One region of the Brevibacillus nitrificans genome, then DNA from elsewhere that is predicted to be linked to it. Evidence: riboswitches for the same ligand, from Rfam matches in the RefSeq annotation. Region 1 holds a riboswitch; the other holds the start of a gene.
What was found. A riboswitch is a leader RNA that binds a small molecule or an ion and turns the genes downstream of it on or off. The one in region 1 is predicted to bind FMN.
Positions count from the first base shown of each region.

Region 2: it holds a riboswitch for FMN, as region 1 does, so the genes downstream of both, EDM59_RS18035 (ECF transporter S component) here and ribD (bifunctional diaminohydroxyphosphoribosylaminopyrimidine deaminase/5-amino-6-(5-phosphoribosylamino)uracil reductase RibD) in region 1, are expected to answer to the same signal.

Region 1 is NZ_RHHU01000005.1:82,298-86,833, reverse strand. It holds gene yunB (sporulation protein YunB) at 1-423, shown strand, start outside; gene catA (type A chloramphenicol O-acetyltransferase) at 488-1,147, opposite strand; gene EDM59_RS10450 (HAD family hydrolase) at 1,299-1,955, shown strand; FMN riboswitch at 2,038-2,186, shown strand; FMN riboswitch at 2,332-2,459, shown strand; gene ribD (bifunctional diaminohydroxyphosphoribosylaminopyrimidine deaminase/5-amino-6-(5-phosphoribosylamino)uracil reductase RibD) at 2,592-3,698, shown strand; gene EDM59_RS10440 (riboflavin synthase) at 3,718-4,374, shown strand; gene EDM59_RS10435 (bifunctional 3,4-dihydroxy-2-butanone-4-phosphate synthase/GTP cyclohydrolase II) at 4,391-4,536, shown strand, end outside.
Region 2 is NZ_RHHU01000011.1:12,319-16,854, forward strand. It holds gene proS (proline--tRNA ligase) at 1-696, opposite strand, end outside; gene EDM59_RS18035 (ECF transporter S component) at 1,023-1,628, opposite strand; FMN riboswitch at 1,872-2,026, opposite strand; gene EDM59_RS18040 (ABC transporter permease) at 2,148-2,945, opposite strand; gene EDM59_RS18045 (ABC transporter permease) at 2,951-3,745, opposite strand; gene EDM59_RS18050 (ABC transporter ATP-binding protein) at 3,738-4,536, opposite strand, start outside.

The sequences.
Region 1 (4,536 bases):
AAGGAATATGCGCGGATCGTCGGAGAAACGACCTCGCGGATTCAGAACAAGCTCCAGGAGTTTGAAGCGGAGAAGGTAGACCGTTCGATCCCGCTCGGCTTGGCAACTGGCAACAGCTTTCTCGCGAACATGGGTCCAGACCTGCCTGTGACCTTTATGCCGATTGGGTCGGTCAAAACCAAGCTGGAGACAGAGCTGAAGGAAGCGGGCATCAATATGGTGCTGGCCACCGTATACATTTTCGTAGAGGTAGATTTGCGAATCGTCGTTCCATTTGCCACCGACGAGCAAACGGTCACGACGAAAATCCCGATCACCCACTCGCTGATCGTCGGCGATGTGCCGCAGTATTTGTACAACAGCCCAGAAGGAAAGCCGGACGTGCCGAGAGCGCAAACTCCGGATGAGCCGGACCAGCCATAAGGGAGCAGAACAAAAACAGCGACAACCCGGCAGAATCTGTCCGGTGCTGTCGCTGTTTTCTTTTTTACTTTATGGGAATCCACGTGGAGCAATCATCCGCTAATTCCTGCATCTGCTGTACAAGCATGCTAGCATGATACCCGTCACATACGGCGTGATGCATTTGGATGGCAAGCGGCAGCGAGATGCTGTCGGCCTGCCTGAAGTATTTTCCGATCGTAAAGATAGGAGAAAGGTAGGCAGCCTCGTTGTAGATGTTCAGGTTAAAGCCAGTGAAGCTGACCCACGGTATGCAGGAGATGGGAAACGTGTTGGCAGGCTCGTTTGGCTTGGGAGTAAATTTCTTGATCCCGCCGTATTCCTCCAGATCTGCGAGAACGTGCTGGTAGAACTGGGAAAAGTCTTTGTGATAATCTGTCCAGATGCTGCTAAACGATTTGTCCTCTTCGTGGAAAATGGTATAGCTGGGAGACATGCTCTCCCAATACCCTACCTTTCCATCCAAACCATAGCTCATGCGAAACTCGACATGGCGGTTTACGACCGTCGTGAGCATGTGAATGAGCGCTGGGTAAAGCTTGAATCCATTGTGCCTGAGCACGGGAAGCAGCTTTGTGATGTCCAGGTTGGCCGTCATGCTGTAGGTGCATCTGACATGGTTCATGTAGTGCTCGAAATACGGCTTTCTGTCCCAGCTGTTCAGGTCTATTTGTTTGAAATGCATGCGTGAGCCCTCCTAAACCATATCCTCATCACAGTCCTTGTGAGATTTCGAGTAGGAATACTCTACATGAAGTATATCGCATAAGGGTGTTCCAAAAACACATTTCCCGTTACTATGAGAGAAAGCTAGTGAAACGGACGAGGAGGAACCGATGAGCATGACCCACCTATTTGAAAAAGGCATTATTTTTGATATGGATAACACCTTGCTGAAGTCGAACATTAACTTTGCAGAGATGAAGCGGGCAATTTATCAGCTGCTGCTCATGCACGGCTGCTGCGGGCCAGATCTGGACCTGCAGAATCATACGGCTTCGCAGCTGATCGAGATCGGCAGGCAGTCTTCCCTCATGACGCAAGAGCTGGAGGACGAGATGTGGGCAGCAGTCACAGCGGTGGAAAAGGATGGGATGCATGGGGCTGTACTGGAGGAGCAGGCGCGAGAAGTGCTGGATGAGCTCCGTGATCGGTACCAGCTCTACATTCTGACGAACAACGCTTATGCCGCCGCACAAGAAGCGCTGGAGGAAACAGGGATTTCTGATTATTTCACAGAGATTGTGGCCCGGGAGCAGATGACACAGCTAAAGCCATCTCCGTCCGGCGTTCACTATATTTTGCGCCAGCAGCCGCAATGGCCGCTCGAGGCATGGGTGATGATCGGCGATTCCTGGATCGATGGAAAAGCTGCGCAGGATGCGGGGATCCGTTTTTTATCCTACCAGGGAAAGCCGGGTGAAATGGAGCAGCGGGGGGTAAACCCGGTGGCGACGGTCAAAAGCCTGCGAGAGCTGTTAAACCATTTCTAGTTATTCCTAGCGGAAAATACACTTTTTACACAGAAAGGCTTCGGTCTTGTCCGAAAGTGTGTTATACTTGACGCAACTGAATACCAGCCTTCAGGGTAGGGTGCAATTCCCGACCGGCGGTAATGACGAACGCACGTCTGAGCCCGCGACTCGCTGTCTGCTTTTTGGGGCAGCGACTGACTTGGTGCAAATCCAAGGCCGACGGTAAAGTCCGGATGGGAGAAGGTATTTGGAATAGCCTCGCAGCTGTTTTTTCGCAAAAAAACGGTTCCGATGAGGCTTTTTTCTCGATGCCCTGAGACGAAAACTCACGGGCATTTTTATTTGTACAAAAGGAGGGAAGAAGGGTCCTGCAGCACAACCTAATGGAATACGAAGCAATCTTCAGGGTAGGGTGTAATTCCCGACCGGCGGTAAAGCCCGCGACTCGCTGACGTGTATGAAAGCGACTGATCTGGTGAAAATCCAGAGCCGACGGTACAGTCCGGATGGGAGAAGATGCGAAGTGCTCTCCTTCGTTTGTTTTTTGAAAAACGAATGCAGGAAGGCTTCTTTCCCTATGCCCTGAAACGAATGTTTCGAGGGCTTTTTGTTTTGTGAAGAATGGCTGGAATCTACAAAAAAGAGGAGAGAGAAATGGGACAAGACGAACGCTTCATGGCAATGGCGCTGGAGCTGGCGCGATCGGCAAAAGGGCAGACAAGTCCCAATCCCCTGGTCGGAGCGGTCATCGTCCAGAATGGGCAAGTCGTTGGTATGGGCGCTCATCTGAAGGCAGGGGAGCCTCATGCGGAGGTGCATGCCCTGCGAATGGCGGGGGAGAAGGCAAAAGGGGCGACCTTGTATGTGACGCTGGAGCCTTGCAGTCATCACGGAAAAACACCGCCTTGCGCAGAAGCAGTCGTGGCAGCAGGGATATCGCGGGCAGTCGTAGCCGTGCTCGATCCGAACCCGCTGGTTGCGGGAAAAGGAATTCGTCTGCTGCAGGACGCCGGTGTGGAAGTCATCGTTGGGGTTTGCGAGATAGAAGCGACTGTGCTAAATGAAGTCTTTTTTCATTACATCCGAACCAGGCAGCCATTTGTAACCGTCAAGACAGCGAGTACACTGGATGGAAAAATGGCGACGGCGACGGGACACAGCCGTTGGATAACGGGGGAAGCGGCCCGCAGTGAGGTGCATGAGCTGCGCAGAACTCATGACGCTATTTTGGTCGGGGTGGGAACGCTATTGGCGGATGACCCGGAGCTGACGGCACGCGTTGGCGGTGAGAGGTACGGACGGCAGCCTGTGCGCATCATTCTCGACAGTGAGCTGCGTACACCTTTGACGGCACGCGTCGTAGCTGACCATTTGGCACCGACATGGATCTTTACCACGCCAGCGGCACCCGTGGAAAAACGGATGGAGCTCGAGGCGAAAGGAGTAACGGTGATCGTACTGGATGCTCCGCTCCGGGTGACAGATGTCCTAAGAGAGCTGGGAGAGAGGGGGATCACCTCGCTTTTGGTCGAAGGCGGCGCAGAAGTAAATGGCTCGTTTTTGCAAGCGATGGCGATTCAAAAGATCATCAGCTACATTTCCTTGAAGCTGGTGGGAGGCTCGCTTTCCCCTACATCGTACGGAGGGGTAGGCTTTGCGACGATGGATAAAGCCGTTACGCTGACGAACACCTCCATCGAGCAAGTGAGCGAGCAGGATATTCGGATCGTCGGCTACCCTCAGTGGGAGCCGCACGAATAACGCAAAAGGGAGGGAGCCCATGTTTACGGGATTGGTAGAAGAAGTGGGCGTGCTGGAAGCTATGACTGGCAGCGCCGAGGCGAGCCAGCTCGTCATTTCTGCAGAGCGCGTGCTCGAAGGCGTACAAATAGGGGACAGCATCGCCGTCAACGGTATTTGTCTCACCGTCACCTCCTATACGGCTCGTCATTTCACCGTGGATGTCATGCCTGAGACGTTGAACAAGACGAGCCTGCGCAAGCTGAGACAGGGACATCGAGTCAATCTGGAGAGAGCGATGCGGCTGGGAGATCGCTTTGGCGGACACATTGTTTCGGGGCACGTCGATGGGACGGGAACGATTCTGTCTCGCCAGCCTCATGCCAATGCTGTTTTGTTTCGGATTGAAGCGGGTCCGAGCCTTTTAAAATACATCATTCCGCGTGGTTCCATCTGTGTCGATGGCATCAGCCTGACGGTGGTAGCTGTGGAAGAGAACAGCTTTTCCGTCTCGATCATTCCCCACACGCTGGCAGAGACGAGCCTGCAGGATCGCCGCGCAGGAGATCAGGTAAATCTGGAGACAGATGTCATCGGCAAGTACGTAGAACGCCTCTTGGGAGGACACGTGCAGCAGGACAAAAAGGAGCCATCGCGTCTGAGTCTGGCCTTTTTGCAGGAAAATGGATTTGCCTAAACGAGGAGGGAAAACGATGTTTGACACGATAGAAGCAGCACTCAAAGACTTGCGCCAAGGCAAAGCCGTGATTGTGGTTGACGACGAGGACCGTGAAAACGAGGGCGATTTTGTCTGCCTGGCAGAGAAAGCGACACCGGAAATGATCAACTTCATGGTTAC
Region 2 (4,536 bases), on a different contig from region 1:
AGTGCCAGCCTGCACCGCTTTGCCGTCCTTCATCATCGCTTCGATGGAGTACGTATCAACCGCACCAGCGAAGCGCTCACTTGGAGTTTTTTGCCCTTTCCACACGGGGATCGCCAGCTCCTGCTCCACGACTTCGCGATAGATCTCCAGCATTTGCATGGTCTCTTCGCGCGCTTCCTCTTCAGTCGCATGAGCCGTATGCCCTTCCTGCCAGAGAAACTCGGAGGTACGCAAAAACGGCATGGTTCGCTTTTCCCAACGGAAGACGTTTGCCCACTGATTGATCAGGACAGGCAGATCACGATAGCTCTGGATCCACTGGCTGTACATATGGCCGATGATCGTCTCGGAAGTTGGACGCAGTGCCAGTCTTTCCTCCAAAGGTTCACCGCCTGCTTCCGTCACCCATGGCAGCTCTGGATTGAAGCCCTCGATATGCTCTTTTTCTTTTTGCATGAAGGACTCAGGAATCAGCATGGGGAAATAAGCGTTTCGGTGTCCGGTTTCCTTGAAGCGCTTGTTCATTGCTTCCTGAATCCGTTCCCACAGCTCAAACCCTTCCGGCTTGAACACGATACATCCGCGAACGGGCGTGTAATCCATCAGGTCCGCTTTTTTGATCGTGTCGATGTACCAGCGTGAGAAGTCCTCCGATTGTGGCGTAATTTCCTTCACAAATGCCTTTTCCTCTTTCATCCTTCTACAGCTCCTTTTTCTTAAATGAACGCGAATGAAATGCAAAAAATCCCCCATCCCACATAGGGACGGAGGATCAAACATCCGCGGTACCACCCTGATTGACACAGCATAAAGCTGCGTCCACTCAAAGTCCCGATAACGGCGGGGCATCCGGCACAGCTCATCGCCAGCGGCTTCAGGATGGGGTGCAGTTCTGCCTTCGTATCGACCTTCCAGACTAGGGCCGACTCTCTGGGACGTAGCGAGGTACTGCGGGTCCTTTCATAGCCTTTATTCGTTAAAACTTTATTAGTTACCTATCTTAGCAAGTCATCGCCTGATTGTCAATTTGTGGCACGCGGATTCAAACGACTGCCTAGCTTGACGTATACCGGATAAGCGACCAGCGAGAGCATCGCGCCTTTGAAAATGTTGAAAGGAACGATTCCGTACAGGACAAGCGACCATACGCTCGTAGCTCCAAAGGTAGACAGCAGCGTTTCCATTGGCATTTGATACAGAGCCGCGTAGGCAGGGAGCAGGAAGAAGGCATTGGCTACAGCCATCACTGCGCTCATCAGCAAAGTCCCCAGAGCAAGCCCCAGCAAAAATCCTTTTTTTCCTTGGCCCAGTCGCTGCATGGATACCGCTACGAGGATAAAGCTGGCACCTGCTACGACGTTGGCAAGCTCCCCGATCAAGAGGCCGTCCGTATTTTTAAACAGCATGTGCAGCGCATTTTTCAAAACTTCCACGATGATCCCAGCCACCGGACCGTACATGAGTCCGCCAATCAAAGCAGGCAAAGTACTGAAATCCAGCTTCAGAAAGCTCGGCATCAGCGGAATGGGAAATTCCAGATACTGCAGGATGAAGGCAACGGCCGCCAGCATGGGGATCGTCACCAGCTTTTGGGTTGACCTCGTAGAGTGTAATGCTGTTTCTTTCATGTGTACCATCTCCTCATTTTTTCTCCTTCTTGAGGAATGGCAACAGTGATCGTGAACCCACACATCCTGAACCTTGTGCAAACGAAAACAAGCCCCGAGGAAAGAAAGATCCTCAGGGCTTTTTGCAGGCGCATGACAATTCCTGATGCAAAAATAAGTACGAGAAACAGAAGGGCTGCGAAAAATCAATCGCCCCTTATCCCGTTTGCACAGGGAAACAAGCACGTGTGGTAACGTACTGTCGTCATCCTTCTCCCATCCAGACTGTACTGTCGGCTCTGGAATCACACCAGATCCTGCACTCCCTGCTGTGTATCAGCTCGGGAGGCTCGCGGGCTTACATGCAGCTTCGCATGATCACCGCCGGTCGGGAATTTCACCCTGCCCCGAAGGAATGTGTTTGTTGTTGTATACAGCATATTATACAGCTGATTTTTTATTTGACAATAGTTGAAAATGCGATTTCAGCATTTTTCCGATGTTTTTTGTAGGAATTACAAACAATAAAGAAAGAACGGGCTAGGAACCCGCTCCTCTATACTTGCTCACTCCAATATTCCAGACCACAAGCCCGATGCCAAAGAAAATGACAGCCACCACCGGAGTCATGGCCGCATAGGTGTACCACGTCTCTTTTCGCAAAAAGTAGGCGGCGGGATAAATACCGACAAAAGCAAACGGCAAGATGTACGTCAGCACAAACCGAATGATCTTGTTGTAAACGTCTACCGGATAGCGCCCGTACTGCTGGATGTTGTAAATCATCGGAGAAATCCCCGTCCGGGAGTCGGAGAAAAAGCTGATTGCAGAAACGGCTGTGTAGATCCCGCCATAGATCAACGCTCCGCTGACGGATAGCACGATAAAGATAATAGGATCGTACCAGTAAAAATCGAGCTTCAGCTGAATCGTTGCGTATCCCATGATGATCAGACCGGAAATCACCCCGAAAATCCTGTCAGGTGCGATGGACTCCAGACATACTTGCGCCAGATTGTGCACAGGTCTCGTCAAAATCCGGTCCATCTCTCCGCGGATAATGTAGCGCTCGTTGAAATCCCAGAATCCGAAGAAGATGGAAAACAGCGCATACGGCACCAGGAAAAATCCGTAGATAAAGATGATCTCATCGCGTGACCAGCCACCCATGAGCGGAACGTGCTGGAACACGACGATAATGAACACGAGGTTGATCAATTCGGAGATCAGATTCGATGCCAGATCGCCTAAAAAGTCTGCGCGATACGCAAGCCGGGTCTTGAAATACTGGCTTAAGTAATCCGCGAAAATACGGTAGATGTGTTTTGCATTTTGCATGATCTCTACCCTCCCTGTACGACGAGCCGGCTGCGAGCCATGCGCCACAAGATCAGGATCGGGATCAAAATCACAACCATCCAGATCACTTGAAATCCAATCAGCTGCCATGCTCTCGCGGCCGAGGTCGCACCAGTGAAAATGAGGCTGGGATAGTAGTTGATCGCTTGGAAAGGCAAAAAGCCCATCAGCGTTTGCGCCCATCCTGGAAAGAAGCTGATCGGCAGCACCAAACCAGACATCAGGTCAACAATGACCCGTTTTGCACGAATCATCCCGTCATTGCGGAACATGAAAAACGTCAGAAGCCCTGTCAGCAGGTTCACCTGCGTATTGATCAGAAAGGCGAACAGCAAGCTGAGCAGATAAAGTCCCCAGCCCTGAGCGGTCGCTGGGAAGTGGAACGGAATGATCAGGCTGATCAAAAAGATGCCCGGTCCCGCAAAAAACAAAAAGCGGAAGATCCCTTCGCCAAATGCCTGTGCCGTTTTCACGGAAAGGTAGTTGTACGGCCGGATCATTTCGATCGCAACTTTCCCTTCCCGCACGTCTTGGGCGATTTCCATATCGATGTTGTTGAAATAAAAGGCCCGGGACATCCAGGCGATCGCCACGTAAGAGGTCATCTGCGCTACAGACAGCCCTCCCAGCTGCTGCTGTCCACCGTAAATGGCTCCCCACAAAAAGTAATACGCCCCGATGTTGATGGCGTAAATGATGATGCCACTGTAGTAGTTGACCCGGTAGGCCAGCATGGTTAAAAAGCGCATGCGAATCAGTTCCATGTAAAGCTTATGCATGATTCGCTACCTCGCCGTCCGTCCGGTAAATGTTGCGCACGATGTCCTCTGTGCTGGTCTCCATGATCTTCACGTCACTCACATCAAACGATGCCATGACCGTGGACAAAACGAACGGCAGCATTTCCTGACTGCGCGGCACCTGCACCCGCAGCGAATAATCGTTGATTTGTTCGATCGTACAGGGCATATCCCCCAAAACGTTTCGCAGCTCGGAAGCCTTGGTGCGCTTTTTCATCTGGAAGGATACCTCTGTCCCATTTCCCCAGCGCTCTTTCAAATCACTGAGCAGTCCGTCGAAAATCAGCTTGCCTTTATCCATGACCAGCACTCGCTTGCAGAGCGCCTCAATATCGGACACGTCATGTGTCGTCAGCAAAATGGTCATATTTTCCGTCTCATTCAAATTGCGCAGAAACTCGCGGATCTTTTGTTTGACCAGAACGTCCAGCCCGACCGTAGGCTCATCGAGAAACAGCAAGCGTGGCTTGTGGATCAACGATGCTGCTACCTCACAGCGCATCCGCTGCCCCAGGCTGAGCTTGCGAACGGGCTGACTTACGAAGGAGCCTATATCTAGCTCCTCGATCAGCCGCTCCAGCCATTTCTCGCCCTCTGCGTCATCGACCTTGTAAACGCTTTTGAGCAAGCGAAAGGACTCCAATGGGGACAAGTCCCACCAGAGCTGGGAACGCTGGCCAAATACGACACCGATGGAGCGTACGTAATCCTCGCGCTCTTTGAATGGAACAAATCCATTGATGACGATGTCTCCGCTGCTCGGCGTGAGA